DNA from 2 places in the Pseudomonas sp. GW460-LB5 genome. Region 2 is predicted to be linked to the other one. Evidence: riboswitches for the same ligand, from Rfam matches in the RefSeq annotation. Region 2 holds a riboswitch; the other holds the start of a gene.
What was found. A riboswitch is a leader RNA that binds a small molecule or an ion and turns the genes downstream of it on or off. The one in region 2 is predicted to bind thiamine pyrophosphate.
Positions count from the first base shown of each region.

Region 1 (7,768 bases), on a different contig from region 2:
CTTTGAACTCCCCACTGGTACCGGCAATTTCCCGCACCACGGCAAACTTGAAATAGCGCGACACCGAGCCGTTGAGGATGCGGAAGCGGTAGCTGCGCGCCCGCACCTTGAGCCTGGGCTGGTACTGCCAGTTGACCAGAATCTGGTCACCGAGGAAGCCATCGGTGTTGAACGGGTTGAACCACAGCTGGCCGTTGGCATCCCAGGCCTTGTCGGCAATCACCAGGTTGACGTCGTAGTCACGGTTACCCCATGGCATGCCGGAGCCACTGGGGAAGCGCAGGTTGACGCCATCCTGCAGCGCCTCGTTACCGCGGTCCAGGGCGCTGTAGTAGTTCATCATCACGGCGTTGCCCTTGTAGACGTTCTGTGCCGTGAAATCCATCATGTGGTCGTGGAACCAGTGGGTGCTCATGGTTTCACGCCAGTCGCCGCGAATCTTGATGCTGCCGTTCTGGCAGGCTTTCAGGCCCGGCGTGCCGTCGTTGACGAACAGGGTTTCGCCCGGTGAGCAGGGGAAGGCTGCCCGCGGATCCTGGGCACGGGTGTTGATGGTGTCGTAGCCGGCCAGTTGCACTGGCCAGCGGTAGTCGTAGTACTGCCCCGGGAAGAAGTAGGCGTTGGCGAAGCCATCGCTCTCTGCCGGGGAGTGGCCATTGTGCTCGTGCGTCGAGATGGTGTGCAGGCCAAAGCCACCGTTGGCCGAGGGGTCGATGGGCAAGGCGTTGTAATGGCGCATCAGGATCGGCTGGCCGTAACGTACCATCAGCAGTTTGGGCGGGAAGGTGCCGTCGAATGTCCACAGTGATTTGTGGTTCTGCAAGGGCATATTCGGGTGAAAGCGCGTGTCAATGCCCTTGGTGGTGCCCAGCGTAGTGGGGATGTCGGAGGTCTGGTAGTACAGGCCGCCGGGTGCAAACTCGCCAGACGCATAGTTATGCAGCTGTTTGCGATCACGCAGACCGAGGTTGATACGCGCCCCGGCCTGGGCGGTCTTGAACGCCGCCTGCGGGTAGAACTCGTTCCAACGCTGGTGCGACCAGGCTTTTCCTGGTGGCCGGCCTTCAGCAGGCGAGCCGACCGGCTGGCGGTTGAGGAACATTTCGATCTGCGCCTTCCAGGGGTTGCGGTCCAGCACATTGGCGTACTGGCTCGGGTACGGATACAGGCCGGGCTGCTTGAGGAACGCTTCCAGGGCCGTACCACTTGGCCCGCTGCGCGCGACGACGTTGGGGTCCTGCGCCGGGGCCGCGCCGAGGGTGGGGACGGGAAAGGTAAGCTCCGGCGCCGGCGCCGGCGTGGTCGGGTCGAGCTTCTCTGGCCCGAATTCTTCGAACAGCAACAATTGCTGGGTGAAGGGTTGGGCTCCGAACAGTGGGCTGGGTTTGCCGTTGGTGGGGTACCTGTCCGAGGTTTGCAGTGCAGGCGGCAGCACGTTGTCTATCCGCACTGTATCGCGGTCGCCGTGCGCGCCATCGACCAGCTCCAGCGCGCCTTCGTTGGCTTCGGGCAAGGTACTGAGGTTGAGCAAGGCCGGGGTCGGGTCAGCCGGTTGCTCGGTGTAGGCCGACGGGTCGGTCGGCGGCGGCTGACTGTTGTCGTCAAGGGGCGAGGCCATGACCGTGATCAGCCCGAGGCTGACCATCAGCGCAGTGACTGAAGAAAGCTGGAATGCGTACCTAACAGGGTGGATCACGGCATGTGTTCTCATTGCCTTGTGCCTCGCTCGCGGCTGCATGGCTCTAAGCCATCAATGGCGTTTTGCCCGATAAAAGGCCCTGAGCAACGGCTGTGCCAACAACTGTTTCAGTAATGCTTTGTTAAACAAATCCTTGTGGTACCTGAGGTGCGCTAAATGACGGGGCGTCAAGAATGGGTATAAGTCCCCACTGGCGGGGACCCAATGCCCGCTGGATGGGTGGATTGGGGCGTGACACACCCGGCGCGCTGCGGTATATGTGTGGGCTACCAAGGGGAGCCCGGCAAAGGGCTGAGAAACCGCTGAACGCTGCAGCGCGGTGACCCTTCGAACCTGATCCGGATCATGCCGGCGAAGGGATGGGGCTTGTAACCTGCCTTTTTGCCGGCCTCACTGCGAGGCCCGTCCATGTCAACTGCCAAGGTCTCGCTGTCACCTTCATCAAGGACAGCATCATGACCGAACGTTTCAGCCAGTCCCTGCGCCGCCAGAGCGAGCCAACCTGGTCGGCGGCCGTTGGCCACCGTTTCGTGACCCAATTGTGCGACGGCAGCCTGCCGGACCCGATCATGGTCGACTATCTGGTGCAGGACCATCGCTTTCTCGACAGCTTCCTGACCCTGCTGGGCGCAGCCATCGCCACCGCCGATACATTCGAGGCGCGCCTGCGCTTCGGCCGCTTTGCCGGGATGATTTCCAGCGATGAAAACACCTACTTCCTGCGGGCCTTCGAGGCGCTGGATGTAAGCCCGGCGCAACGTAGTGAGCCGGCCGATACGGCGCCCACCGCAGGGTTCAAGGCCATCATGCGCGAAGCGGCAGCCACCCGCTCCTATGCAGCAGCGCTGGCGGTACTCAACGTTGCCGAAGGCCTGTACCTGGACTGGGCGCTGAAAGCGCCGAAACCCATGCCGCACAACTTCGTCCATGCCGAATGGATCACCCTGCACGATAACCCGGCATTCCAGGCCTTCGTTGCCTTCCTGCAGGCCGAACTGGACCGTGTCGGCCCGCAGCACGCCGCACTGGCCAGTGACTTCTACCAGCGCACGGTTGCGTTGGAACTGGCCTTCTTCGATGCCATCTACCCGCAGAGCAAATGAGCATGGATATCTTCGATCGCCTCAAGGCCGCAGCCACGCAACAGTGGCGCCGTTACGTAGACCATGATTTCGTGCGGCAGATGGGAGAGGGCACGCTGAGCGAGGCCGCGTTCCGGACGTACCTGGTGCAGGATTACCTGTTCCTGATCCAGTTCGCCCGCGCCTGGGCACTGGCGGCCTACAAGAGCCGCCGGCCGGACGACATCCGCGCCGCGCAGGCCGGGTTGGCGGCAATTCTGGATGAAACCGAACTGCACGTGCGCCTGTGCGCCCGCTGGGGGCTGACCCAAGCCGACATTGAGGCCGCGCCAGAACACCAGGCCACGGTGGCATACACCCGCTACGTGCTGGACTGTGGCGCTGCCGGCGACCTGCTGGAGCTGCACGTGGCACTGGCACCTTGCGTGATTGGCTATGCCGAAATAGGCCGGACCCTGGCCGAGCAGATTGGTGATTTGAGCAACCACCCGTACCGCGAGTGGATTGGCGAGTATGCCGGGGAAGGCTACCAGGGGGTGGCGGCGGCAGCGCGCAAACACCTGGATGAGCTGGCGGCGCGGAGCATGACCGAGCAGCGGTTTGCCGATTTGGTGGGAATTTTTGGCCAGGCGTCCAGCCTGGAGGCGGACTTCTGGCAGATGGGGCTGGACGGGGTGGCGTAGTCCCCGGGGCCGCTTTGCGCCCCATCGCCGGCAAGCCGGGCTCCCACAGAGACCGCGCAATGCTCGAAGGGTTGTACCGTACCTGTGGGAGCCTGGCTTGCCGGCGATGGGCTGCGCAGCAGCCCAAAAGTGCTTGGTCGACTGGGTGAATCCTACCCAGCCCAAGCCGGCTTTGGTGCATGAATGCCTCAAAATAAGTCGTCCGGCACACTTTCACAGCGCATAAAAGCGACTTTAATGTTCACAGTGCACATTGATGTCTGGGCTGCTTGCCCGATTTGATCACGGGTATCGGGGCTCGAAAAAGCGGCCCGCATATTGCTCTTCCAGCTCCCAACTACTACCCGGAGCCCCGTGCAATGAGCTCACCCAGCGAATTCCCCCTCAGCGAAGCCCCGCAGTCTGCCCGCAAAGGCCTGCTGCCGATTGCCATGGTCCTGTTCAGCTTTACCTTTTTCACCGGCACGATGTTCGCCGGCGGCAAGCTGGGCATGGCCTTCAATTTTGTCGACATGTTGTGGGTAGCCGCCCTCGGCAACAGCCTGCTGGCCTTGTATGCCGCTGCGTTGGCATTCATCGCCTCGCGCAGCGGGCTGAACACCGTGTTGATGGGGCGTTTCTGTTTTGGCGAAGCTGGCAGTCGGCTTTCGGACTTTCTGCTGGGTTTCGCTGAACTTGGCTGGTACGCCTGGGGCACAGCCACCGTGGCGATCGTGCTGGTCAAACTGTTGGGGCTGGCGGAAGGTTTCAGCGTACCGTTGATGGTGCTGTTTGGCCTGGGCTTCAGCATTACTGCCATCATCGGCTTCAAGGGGCTGGACGTGCTGTCGCGAGTATCGGTGCCATTGATGTTCGTGCTGCTGCTGGTGTCGATGTACATTGCCACCCGCGATGTTGGCGGCTTTGCCGGCCTGGCCTCAGTGGTACCGCACGAAACCATGACCTTTTCGGCAGCGGTGACCATGGTCTTCGGCACCTTCGCCAGTGGTGCCACCCAGGCCACCAACTGGACACGGCTGTCGCGCAGCGGCCGGGTGGCGGTGACCGCCAGCGTGGTGGCATTTCTCCTTGGCAACGGCCTGATGGTGGTGGCCGGTGCCTGGTGCGCGATGGTTTACCAACAGGCCGATATCGTCGAGGTAATGATGCTGCAGGGTTTGTCGTTTGCAGCGGTGGTGATGCTATGCCTGAACCTGTGGACCATCCAGGGGCCGACCATCTACAACGTGTCCGCGGCCGCCTGCCATTTGTTGCGCAGCGAGCGCCGGCGCACGGCAACGCTGGTGGCGGCGGGGGTGGGCATTGTGCTGGCGATGGGTGGCATGTACGAAATGCTGATCCCGTTCCTGGTGCTGCTGGGCTCGATCATTCCACCGGTGGGCGGGGTGATCATGGCTGATTTCTGGTATCGCCACCGCGGCAAGTACCCGGCACTGGGCATGGCAAGCCTGCCACGTTACAACCTCACCGGGCTGTTTGCCTATGCCGTGGGCGCGGTACTGGCGTACGCCTCGCCGTGGGTCGCTCCACTGGTGGGTATCGGCGCCTCGGCCCTGTGCTACATCGTCATCCTCGAACTTGGCGCACGCCGCCGGGCTCCGGGTCAGGCGGGTGTCGAGCCGTGAGCCTGGCGCTGGACGAGATTCTGCATTTGCCCGGTCTGCACGATATGCGCGTGCTGGCCGGGGCGCGCAACCTGCAACGGCGGGTACGCTGGCCCTATGTGGCGGAAAACGAAGGTATCGCCGAATGGGTAATGGGCGGTGAGCTGGTGTTCGTCACTGGCATCAACCACCCGCGCGGCGAGGCCAACCTCCTCAGCCTGGTGGAAGATGGTGCCGCAGTGGGCATCGCCGGCATGGTCATCCTCACTGGCGGCAGCTTTATCCAGTGCGTCCCTGCGGCTGTCATCGCGCGTGCCGAACAACTTGGCCTGCCGCTGATCGAGCAGCCCTATGCGCTGAAGATGGTCGTGGTCACCCACCTGATCGGCACGGCCTTGGTGCAGATGAGCCAGGTACGCCGCTCGCGTCACGATATCCTCGGCCAGTTGCTGACTGGCGACTACCCGAGCCTGGCCATTGCCCGGCAGCGGGCAACGCATCTGCAACTGGCACTGGATGAACCGCGGCGCTTGCTGGCTTTGCGCCTGGCGGGCGTGGATGGTTTGTTCGAGCGCCACGGGCTGAGCCACGGCGAGCGGACCTGGCAAGCTACCCGCCAGGCATTGGAAGATCAGCTGCAAGCCTGGTGCCGCCAACGGGCAGGGAGCGTGATGGCACAGCTGCCGGGTGATCTGTTCGTGGTACTGCTGGCCGATGCGCACGACTTGCCCGAGACCTTGGCTGGGCTTTATCGGCAGTTGCAGGCAGTGACGGGTGAACTGAGCCTGCACATGGGCTTGTCGAGCCTCGCCGACGACTGTGCGCACTACCGTCAAGCCCTCAATGAGGCGCGCCAGGCCTTGGACGTAGCGCAGCACTTGCGCCCGGCCAACGGCTATTGCAACTTCAGCGAACTGGGGGTGCTGCGCCTGCTGCAAGGCATCGTCGACCGCTCGCTGATCGACGACTTCGTCAGCCGTACGCTCGGCCCGTTGATCGCCCCTGGGCGCAAGCAGGCCAACGCCCTGGTGCACACCCTCGACGCCTTGCTCATGGAGAACGGCAACGGGCTCAAGGCCGCGCAGCGCCTGGGGCTGCACCGCAACACCATTAATCAGCGCATCCAGCGCATCGAACAACTGAGCGGGCAATCCATCGACGACCCGCTTTTTCGCATGAATGCTTCGGTCGCCATGCTGGTATGGCGCATGAGCGAAGCCCACGGCAAGGAGTAACAGCATGAACATCCTCAACGCACGCCTGCGCGGCAAGCCTGGCCTGTTCCGCATCGAACTGAATGGTGAGCGCATTGCCGCCATCACGCCCCAGGGCGGGGTGCAAGCACCTGGCGCTGGCGATGACCTGGACGCTGGGCAAAATCTGGTGGTGGCGCCTTTTGTCGAGCCGCACATCCACCTGGACGCGACCCTAACGGCCGGCGAACCCAGGTGGAACATGAGCGGCACCCTGTTCGAAGGCATCGAGTGCTGGGCCGAGCGCAAGGAGCTCACCACCCACGATGACATCAAGACCCGTGCGAAAAAAACCATCGGCATGCTGGTGGACCACGGTATCCAGCATGTGCGCACCCATGTCGATGTCACCGACCCGCAACTTACCGCACTCAAGGCCATGGTCGAGGTGCGTGACGAAGTACGCGAGCTGGTCGACTTGCAGATTGTCGCCTTCCCGCAGGAAGGCATCGAGTCCTACGCCAACGGCCGGGCGCTGATGACCGAAGCAGTGGCGATTGGCGCCGATGTGGTCGGCGGCATTCCCCATTTCGAGAACACCCGCGACCAGGGCGTGTCGTCGGTGAAGTTTTTGATGGACCTGGCCGAGCGCACCGGTTGCCTGGTGGACGTGCACTGCGATGAGACCGACGACCCGCAGTCACGCTTCCTCGAAGTGCTGGCCGAAGAGGCCCGGGTGCGCGGCATGGGGGCCCGGGTGACGGCCAGCCATACCGTGGCCATGGGCTCGTATGACAATGCCTACTGCTACAAGCTGTTCCGCCTGCTCAAGTTGTCGGGTATCAACTTCGTGTCGTGCCCGACCGAAAGCATTCACCTGCAGGGACGCTTTGACAACTACCCCAAGCGCCGGGGTGTCACCCGTGTTGCCGAACTTGACCGTGCCGGCATGAACGTGTGCTTTGGCCAGGACTCCATCGTCGACCCGTGGTACCCGCTGGGCAACGGCAACATCCTGCGCATTCTTGAGGCCGGCCTGCACATCTGCCACATGCTTGGTTACGAAGACCTTCAGCGTTGCCTTGACCTGATCACCGATAACAGCGCCCGCACCTTGAACCTGGGCGAGCGCTACGGCATCGAAGTGGGGCGGCCGGCGAACCTGTTGCTGCTGTCGGCGCCTGACGACTACGAAATGGTGCGCACCCAGGGACATGCCCTGGTGTCGGTACGCAATGGCAAGGTGCTGATGCAGCGTACGCCGGCCCAGGTGCAGCGTCTGCTCTGACTTCGCTGTCGCCTCAGGTGCCCAATGCAGCGAGGGCGCAGCTTGCGACTTGCGTGTCCTGCACTGCCACGCCGGTCAGGTCTGCCAGGGTGATCTGGCCGTCGTGCTCGCGCCCCTTGGCACGCCCGGCCAGCAGTGCCCCCAGTTCGATCAGCTGGTTCGCCTTTATCCGGCCACTGTCGAGCGCGTGGGCCACTTCGCCGTACTGGCTGCACTGGG
Region 1 is NZ_JBWKXT010000025.1:13,073-20,840, forward strand. Features, by position in the region: gene AC07XM_RS16230 (Ig-like domain-containing protein) at 1-1,711, opposite strand, end outside; TPP riboswitch at 1,962-2,076, shown strand; gene AC07XM_RS16235 (TenA family protein) at 2,155-2,802, shown strand; gene tenA (thiaminase II) at 2,799-3,464, shown strand; gene codB (cytosine permease) at 3,824-5,089, shown strand; gene AC07XM_RS16250 (PucR family transcriptional regulator) at 5,086-6,303, shown strand; gene codA (cytosine deaminase) at 6,308-7,549, shown strand; gene AC07XM_RS16260 (ornithine cyclodeaminase family protein) at 7,563-7,768, opposite strand, start outside.
Region 1: another riboswitch for thiamine pyrophosphate. It lies ahead of AC07XM_RS16235 (TenA family protein); the one in region 2 lies ahead of thiC (phosphomethylpyrimidine synthase ThiC).

Region 2 (7,768 bases):
TCCCGGTCGTCCACGCGCAGGCCGACCAGCGCATCACCTTCACGCAACGGTTCGATGTGTTCACCTGCCAGCAGGGAGTCGCCGGCCAGCTCGGCCAGGTTGGCCAGCAGGCTCGGGACATCGATTACCAGTTCCGCCAGGCGATAGACCTTGCCTTTGAACGCGCGGTCCTGCAATGCGGGCGGCAGATGCTCACCTTTAACCTGGTCGACCCGGCCGCGCACGGCCTTGCTGGCGAAGAAGCTGGTGAGGTTCCCGGCCAAGGTCCCCGGCGACCACAGGTAGTGGGCATCGGATAGCAGACGGGTACGCCCCAGGTCGAGTTCGCCGTCGCCAGCCAGGGCCTCGCGCCAGCGCCGTGGCATGTCGGCGATGGCTTCCGAAGCGCCGGTCAGGGCGCCGTGCAGGGCGTACTTGGTGCCGCCGTGAATAATGCCTTGAGACTTGATGGTCTGCTCGCCGCCGAGGCTGGCGCGTTCCACCAGCACGGTCGAGTAGCCCAGGCGGCGCAGCCGGGCATTGAGCCACAAGCCAGCGACCCCGGCGCCGACGATCAGCACGTCAGTGGAAATGGCGGTTGGCATGGATTACCTCCAAGGTTGGACAGCTGGGCAGTATACAAGCTAAGGCCGTGCCTCTGTGTGCCCAGCCTTCTGATAGTAGCGCGCTGCAGCAGGGGGATGATTCGAACTACATGTGGGTTTGCCCAGTACTTCCTTCAAGTCGGCATGGCAACTGTCATATTTGCTAGTTTCGAGTTCGCGAGGGGGGGTTACGCTGGATTCTCGGTTGTCTATCGCTTTGAATGGCGTTGAAAATACTGAGGGTAAAAATATGAATAGTCTTATTCATCTGACTGATTTCTCGCTTCAGGCAGGCGTTGATTACAAAGAAAAAGATATTCTTAAATATGGTTTGAATGGGTGGCGGCTTTATAACCAGTCTGCGCTCGTGAAAATTCAGGAGGATCCTGAAAAACCAGAACAAGGTTCTGTCCTGCGGTTTGGCAGTAGCGGCAGCGAGGGGCCTCTGCGCCCAGGAATCATAATGTATAAAGTGATTTCGGGTTTTCCACCTGGCTATAAACTGAAATTCGCTATGACCGCCAGGCGCCAGGGTGCTTATAATCAACCTAGATTGTCATTTCATTATAACGGCACCACTCTCAAGACAGGTTTTCACTTAAAAGATGATTACGATCATTATTTTGGAGAATTTACTGTCCGTGATGACGTAACCATACTCGCGATAGAGAACTCGATTACCGAAACTTCTGGGAATGATTTTTTCATTTCGAAATTGGAAATTCGGCCTCAGGGGGTTGGTGAGATATCCGACGAGGGGTGATTCCAATTTCCGAGTGTTTTTTATGTTGCCGGCGCGGCCATTTACTAGCGTGCCGGCAATTTTTTAGAGCGTTCAATGTCCAGCTGATTTCGAGTAGAGCTGAATTATCACCACGCCTGCAACAATCATCGCCATTCCCACCATTGCCGGTAGATCCAGCTTCTGCCCGTATATCACCAGCGCCGCCACGCTGATCAGCACAATCCCCAGCCCCGACCAGATCGCATAGGCGATGCCCACCGGAATGCTGCGTACCACCAGCGTCAGCATCCAGAACGCGATGCCGTAACCCACCACCATCAAAAGCAAAGGCAACGGCGTGCTCAGGCCTTTGACCGCTTTCATGGAGGCAGTGGCAACGACTTCGGCGCAGATGGCGATAGCGAGATAGGTATAGGCGTTCATGATGCGTTTCTCCGGTGACTGGTCGAGCATTCTAGACGCGCCCTGGATGCGGTAAAGTCATTACCTATCAGAAATGGAGATAGGTTAATGGCAGAGCGCTGGGATCTGGAACAACTGCGCCTGTTTGCACGGGTTGCCGAGCTGCGTTCGTTCTCCGCCGTTGCGCGCGAGCAGCGCAAGGCGCAATCGGCCGTAAGCAACGCCATCGCGCTGCTGGAAACCGACCTTGGCGTCACCTTGTTCGAGCGCAGCAGCGGCCGCCAGCCCAGGCTGACCGAAAACGGTACGGCCTTGCTGGAAGATGCCCGTGAACTGTTGCGTCAGTGCGAACGCCTGGATGGCCGGGCGCTCGCGCTGATGCGTGGCCAGGAAGCCCTGCTGCGGGTTGCCCAGGACGAAGCCATGCCGTATCAGCCGGTGATCGACAGCCTCGACGAACTGGCCAGCCGCTACCCGTTTCTGGAGGTGCAACTGGCCAGCGGTGCCCAGGGCGATGTAGCGCGTAAGCTGGTGGAGCGGCGCGCCGATCTGGGCCTGTTCTTCCTCCACGAGAGCATCCCGGCATCGCTGGAGCGGCGGGCGCTGGGCAGTGTGGAGATGGTTACGGTGTGCGCGGTCGGCCACCCGCTGGCGGGCGAAGGCCGGGTCACCCGGCAACAACTCGCACGCCACCGGCAGTTACTGATCACCCCACAGCAAAGCGGTTATCCCGGCGGCGAGGCGATCAGCCCTCAGGTATGGCGCGCCGACAGCTTCTACGCCATGGCCGAACTCCTGATGCGCGGCCTGGGCTGGGCATGGTTACCACGGCATGTGGTGCAGTATCCGACCTACCAAGCGCATATGGTTGAACTGGACAGCGATTGGCGGCCTCCGGCCTTGGTGGCCGAGCTGGCCTGGCGCCGCGATGAACCCTTGGGCCCGGCCGCGCAGTGGCTGGCAGAGCGCTTTGCAGTGCACCTGCGCGCGATCGGGTAAACTTCGCCGCCATGAACAGAACACTCTATACCTTGCTGTTTCACCTGGGCCTGCCGCTGGTTGCGCTGCGCCTGTACCTGCGCGCGCGCAAGGCGCCAGCCTATGGGCAGCGTATCGGCGAGCGTTTTGCGCTCAACCTGCCCCTTATGCACCAGGGCGGGATCTGGGTGCACGCGGTGTCGGTAGGCGAGAGCATTGCTGCAGCGCCCATGGTTCGCGCCTTGCTCAAGGCTTATCCCGAACTACCGATCACGCTGACCTGCATGACGCCGACCGGTTCCGAGCGTATTCGCGCCATGTTCGCCGACGAACCGCGCGTGCAGCATTGCTACCTGCCCTACGACCTGCCGTGGGCTGCGGGGCGTTTTCTCGACCATGTCCAGCCGAAGCTGGGCATCATCATGGAAACCGAACTGTGGCCCAACCACATTCACCAGTGTGCCAAACGCGGGATTCCGGTGGCGCTGGCCAATGCACGATTGTCCGAGCGCTCGGCACGCGGCTACGGGCGCTTTGCCAGGCTGACCCGGCCGATGCTGGCCGAGATGAGTCTGATTGCCGTGCAGACTGAAACCGAGGCTCAGCGCTTCCGTGATCTGGGCGCACGCCCTGAATGCGTAAAAGTCACCGGCTCGATCAAGTTCGACCTGAAGATCGATGAGCAACTGCTACCGCGTGCCAAGGCATTGCGTGAGCAGTGGGGGGCCGAGCAGCGCCCGGTGTGGATTGCCGCCAGTACCCATGACGGTGAAGATGCGCTGATTCTGCAGGCTCATCGGCAGTTGTTGCAGGTGCATGGCGATGCCTTGCTGATCCTCGTGCCGCGTCACCCTGAGCGGTTTGCTGCGGTGCATGCGCTGTGCAGCGAGCAATTCGCCACCGTGCGCCGTTCTTCTGCAGCGCCGGTCGATGCCCAGACCCGCGTGTTGCTGGGCGATACCATGGGGGAGTTGCTGTTCCTCTATGCGTTGGCCGATATCGCCTTTGTCGGCGGTAGCCTGGTGCCGACGGGAGGGCACAACCCGCTGGAGCCTGCGGCGCTGGCCTTGCCGGTGCTCATGGGGCCACATGTGTTCAACTTCCTCGAAATCAGCGCGATGTTGCGTGAAGCGGGGGCGTTGCAGCAGGTGGACGATGCCGACGGGCTGGCCGGTGCGGTGCGGCGGCTGGTCGAGTTGCCGCAGGATGCGCAGCGCATGGGCGAGGCGGGCAGGGCGGTGATGCGGGCCAATCAGGGCGCGTTGCAGCGCTTGCTCGATGGCCTGGATGCGCTTGTCCGCTGACGTTTGCTTTGGTTGTCCTGGCCTCATCGCCGGCAAGCCAGCCCCCACAGGTACTGCACAGGGTTTGAGGCCAGTGAGGAACCTGTGGGGGCTGGCTTGCCGGCGATGAGGCCATCGAAAGCAACCCGGTCTGTGAGAAATACGCCCCTATTTCAAGGGCGACGCTCAAAGTTCTTGGCCGCTGCCGCAGCCAGGTCTGGCGGCAGGAAGTCCTTGTCCGGGTTGTAGTCCGGTTTCAGGTAGCGCTTGAGGTCTTGCAGGTCTTGCGGGCTCAGGGTGCCGGCCGCCTGCTTCAGGCTCAGGTTGTCGAGGATGTAGTCATAGCGGCTGTTGTTGTAATCCCTCACCGAGGTGTACAACTGGCGTTGGGCATCGAGCACATCGACGATGTTGCGGGTACCTACCTGGTAGCCGATTTCAGTGGCTTCCAGCGCGCTCTGGTTAGAGATGATCGACTGCTTGCGCGCCTGTACCTGTTCTACATCGGTGTTCACCGCGCGGTGCAGGTTGCGGGTGTTTTCCACCACCTGGCGGCGCAGGCTTTCACGCTGCTGTTCGCTCTGGCTCAGGCGTTGGTATGCCTCGCGTACCTGCGAGCTGGTCAGGCCTCCGCTGTAGATCGGGATGTTCAGTTGCAGGCCAACGCTGGTCTGTTCGACATCGCCGCTGTAGCGCACGCCCAGTTGCGAAGGGTTGGTAAAGCCGAGGCTGTCGTTGTCACCTTTCTGGTACTTGGCCACGGCATCCAGGGTCGGCGCATGGCCGGCCTTGCGCTGGCGCAGGGTCTCTTCAGCAGCAGAAACCGCATAGTTGGTGGCCAGCAGGTTGAGGTTCTGGCGGCCGGCGGTTTCGACCCAAGCCTTGGCGTCGTTTGGCGTGGGTACCTGCACGGGCAGGGTATGCACCACGCCTTGAATCGAGGTGTATTCACGGTTGGTCAGGGTAACCAGCGCTTCAAAGGCATCCTGCACCTGGCGCTCGGCGATGATCCGGTTGGCCCGCGCCGTGTCGTAGCTGGCCTGGGATTGCAGCACGTCGGTCTTGTCCGACAGGCCCACATCGAAGCGTTCGTTGGACTGGTCCAGCTGGCGCTTGAATGCGGCTTCCTCAGCTTTGGTCGCGGCCAGGTTGTCCTGCGCGCGCAGCACGGCGAAGTAGTTTTGCGCGGTTTGCAGGATCAGGTTCTGTTCAGTGGCCGACAGCTCCAGCGCTGCCTGTTCGTTGACCGCTTCGGCGGCCTGCAGCTGGAACCAGCGATCAGCGCGGAAGATTGGCTGGGCCAGGGTTGCGCTCCATGAATTGCCGCTGCGGTTGGAGGTGATGGAGGGCTCGTCCAGCTTGGTGCGGGTGTTCATCATTTCGGCATCGGCCGACAGGTTCGGCAGCAACCCGGCGCGGGCCTGCGGTACCACTTCGCGGCGGGCGCCATAATCGGCGCGTGCTGCTGCCAGGTCGGCGTTGTTGTCTACCGCTTCCTGATAAACGCTGACCAGGTCGGTTTTAACTGTCGGGAGCATATCCGCTGCCCAGACCATTCCGTTGGACGCACAAGACACGGCTATCGCCAGTGAGAGTTTGCGCAGCATAGAGGCAATCCTTGTACGAAATTTAATTACTGAACTGTTGAGTATCGAGCGATGGGCCAGTGTAGTGCCATGCGCACCCGGCAACAATCGCTCGGTGTGCCTTTCATCATCCGCGCATTTACCCGCTTGGCTTTGCCGACCACTCCAGTCTAGACTGCGCATGTTCTTGTCGGGGTGCCTTGAAGCAAAGGCTGAGATCGCAGAGGTGCGGATCCCGTTGAACCTGATCAGGTTAGCGCCTGCGTAGGGAACAAGATTGCTCGCCTTCCCGGGGAGCCTCTTGTGCCAGGTCCGGGAATGTCGCAGCTGCATGCAGCTTCAGGCACCCCCTATCCGGCACTGCACGCCTCCATGGGTGCGTCCGCGCTTTTCAGGTTCTCCCCGACATTCCACTGCTAGGAAGCCGTCTGGAGAGCCTGTGATGACCAAACAAGAAAAAGCGATCAACCTCAGCGAATCGGCACAAGTCGATCAGCAGTCCGTGCAACCGTTCCCGCGCTCGCGCAAAATCTATGTCGAAGGCTCGCGACCGGACATTCGCGTGCCCATGCGTGAAATCAGCCTGGACGATACCCCGACCGATTTCGGTGGCGAGACCAACGCGCCGGTACTGGTCTACGACACGTCGGGCCCGTACACCGACCCCAACGTCATCATCGACGTGCGCAAGGGCCTGGCCGACGTGCGTTCGGCGTGGATCGAGGCCCGCGGCGACACCGAGCGCCTGGGCGGGCTCAGCTCCGACTTTGGCCAGCAGCGCCTGAACGACGCCGAACTGGCCAAGTTGCGTTTCGCCCACGTGCGCAACCCGCGCCGTGCCAAGGCCGGCGCCAACGTCTCGCAGATGCACTATGCCCGCCAGGGCATCATCACCGCCGAGATGGAATATGTAGCCATCCGCGAAAACATGAAGCTGCAAGAAGCCCGCGCCGCTGGCCTGCTGAACGAGCAGCACGCCGGCCACAGCTTCGGTGCCAACATCCCGAAAGAAATCACCCCCGAATTCGTCCGCCAGGAAATCGCCCGCGGGCGCGCGATCATCCCGGCCAACATCAACCACCCGGAGGTGGAGCCGATGATCATCGGCCGCAACTTCCTGGTGAAGATCAACGGCAACATCGGCAACAGTGCCCTCGGGTCCTCGATCGAGGAAGAAGTGGCCAAGCTGACCTGGGGCATTCGCTGGGGTTCGGACACGGTCATGGACCTGTCCACCGGCAAGCACATTCACGAAACCCGTGAGTGGATCATTCGCAACTCGCCGGTGCCAATCGGTACCGTGCCGATCTACCAGGCCCTGGAAAAGGTCAATGGCGTGGCCGAGGACCTGACTTGGGAACTGTTCCGCGACACCCTGATCGAGCAGGCCGAGCAGGGCGTGGACTACTTCACCATCCACGCGGGGGTGCTGCTGCGCTATGTGCCGCTGACCGCCAAGCGCGTCACCGGTATCGTCAGCCGCGGTGGCTCGATCATGGCCAAGTGGTGCCTGGCGCACCACAAGGAAAACTTCCTCTACACGCACTTCGACGAAATCTGCGAAATCATGAAGGCCTACGACGTCAGCTTCTCGCTGGGTGATGGCCTGCGCCCTGGCTCGATCGCCGATGCCAACGACGCCGCGCAGTTCGGTGAACTGGAAACCCTCGGCGAGCTGACCAAAATCGCCTGGAAGCACGACGTGCAGTGCATGATCGAAGGCCCTGGCCACGTACCGATGCAGCTGATCAAGGAGAACATGGACAAGCAGCTGGAGTGCTGCGACGAGGCGCCGTTCTACACCCTCGGCCCACTGACCACCGACATTGCCCCGGGCTACGACCACATCACCTCGGGCATCGGTGCGGCGATGATCGGCTGGTTCGGTTGCGCCATGCTCTGCTACGTCACGCCCAAGGAACACCTGGGCCTGCCGAACAAGGATGACGTCAAGACCGGCATCATCACCTACAAGATCGCCGCGCACGCCGCCGACCTTGCCAAGGGCCACCCCGGCGCGCAGATTCGCGACAACGCCCTGTCCAAGGCGCGTTTCGAGTTCCGTTGGGAGGACCAGTTCAACCTGGGTCTGGACCCGGACACTGCCCGTGCCTTCCACGACGAGACCCTGCCGAAGGAATCGGCCAAGGTGGCGCACTTTTGCTCGATGTGCGGGCCAAAGTTCTGCTC
Region 2 is NZ_JBWKXT010000064.1:229-7,996, reverse strand. Features, by position in the region: gene AC07XM_RS26680 (NAD(P)/FAD-dependent oxidoreductase) at 1-584, opposite strand, end outside; gene AC07XM_RS26675 (hypothetical protein) at 790-1,347, shown strand; gene AC07XM_RS26670 (DMT family transporter) at 1,420-1,752, opposite strand; gene AC07XM_RS26665 (LysR family transcriptional regulator) at 1,840-2,730, shown strand; gene waaA (lipid IV(A) 3-deoxy-D-manno-octulosonic acid transferase) at 2,742-4,013, shown strand; gene AC07XM_RS26655 (TolC family outer membrane protein) at 4,166-5,599, opposite strand; TPP riboswitch at 5,760-5,866, shown strand; gene thiC (phosphomethylpyrimidine synthase ThiC) at 6,021-7,768, shown strand, end outside.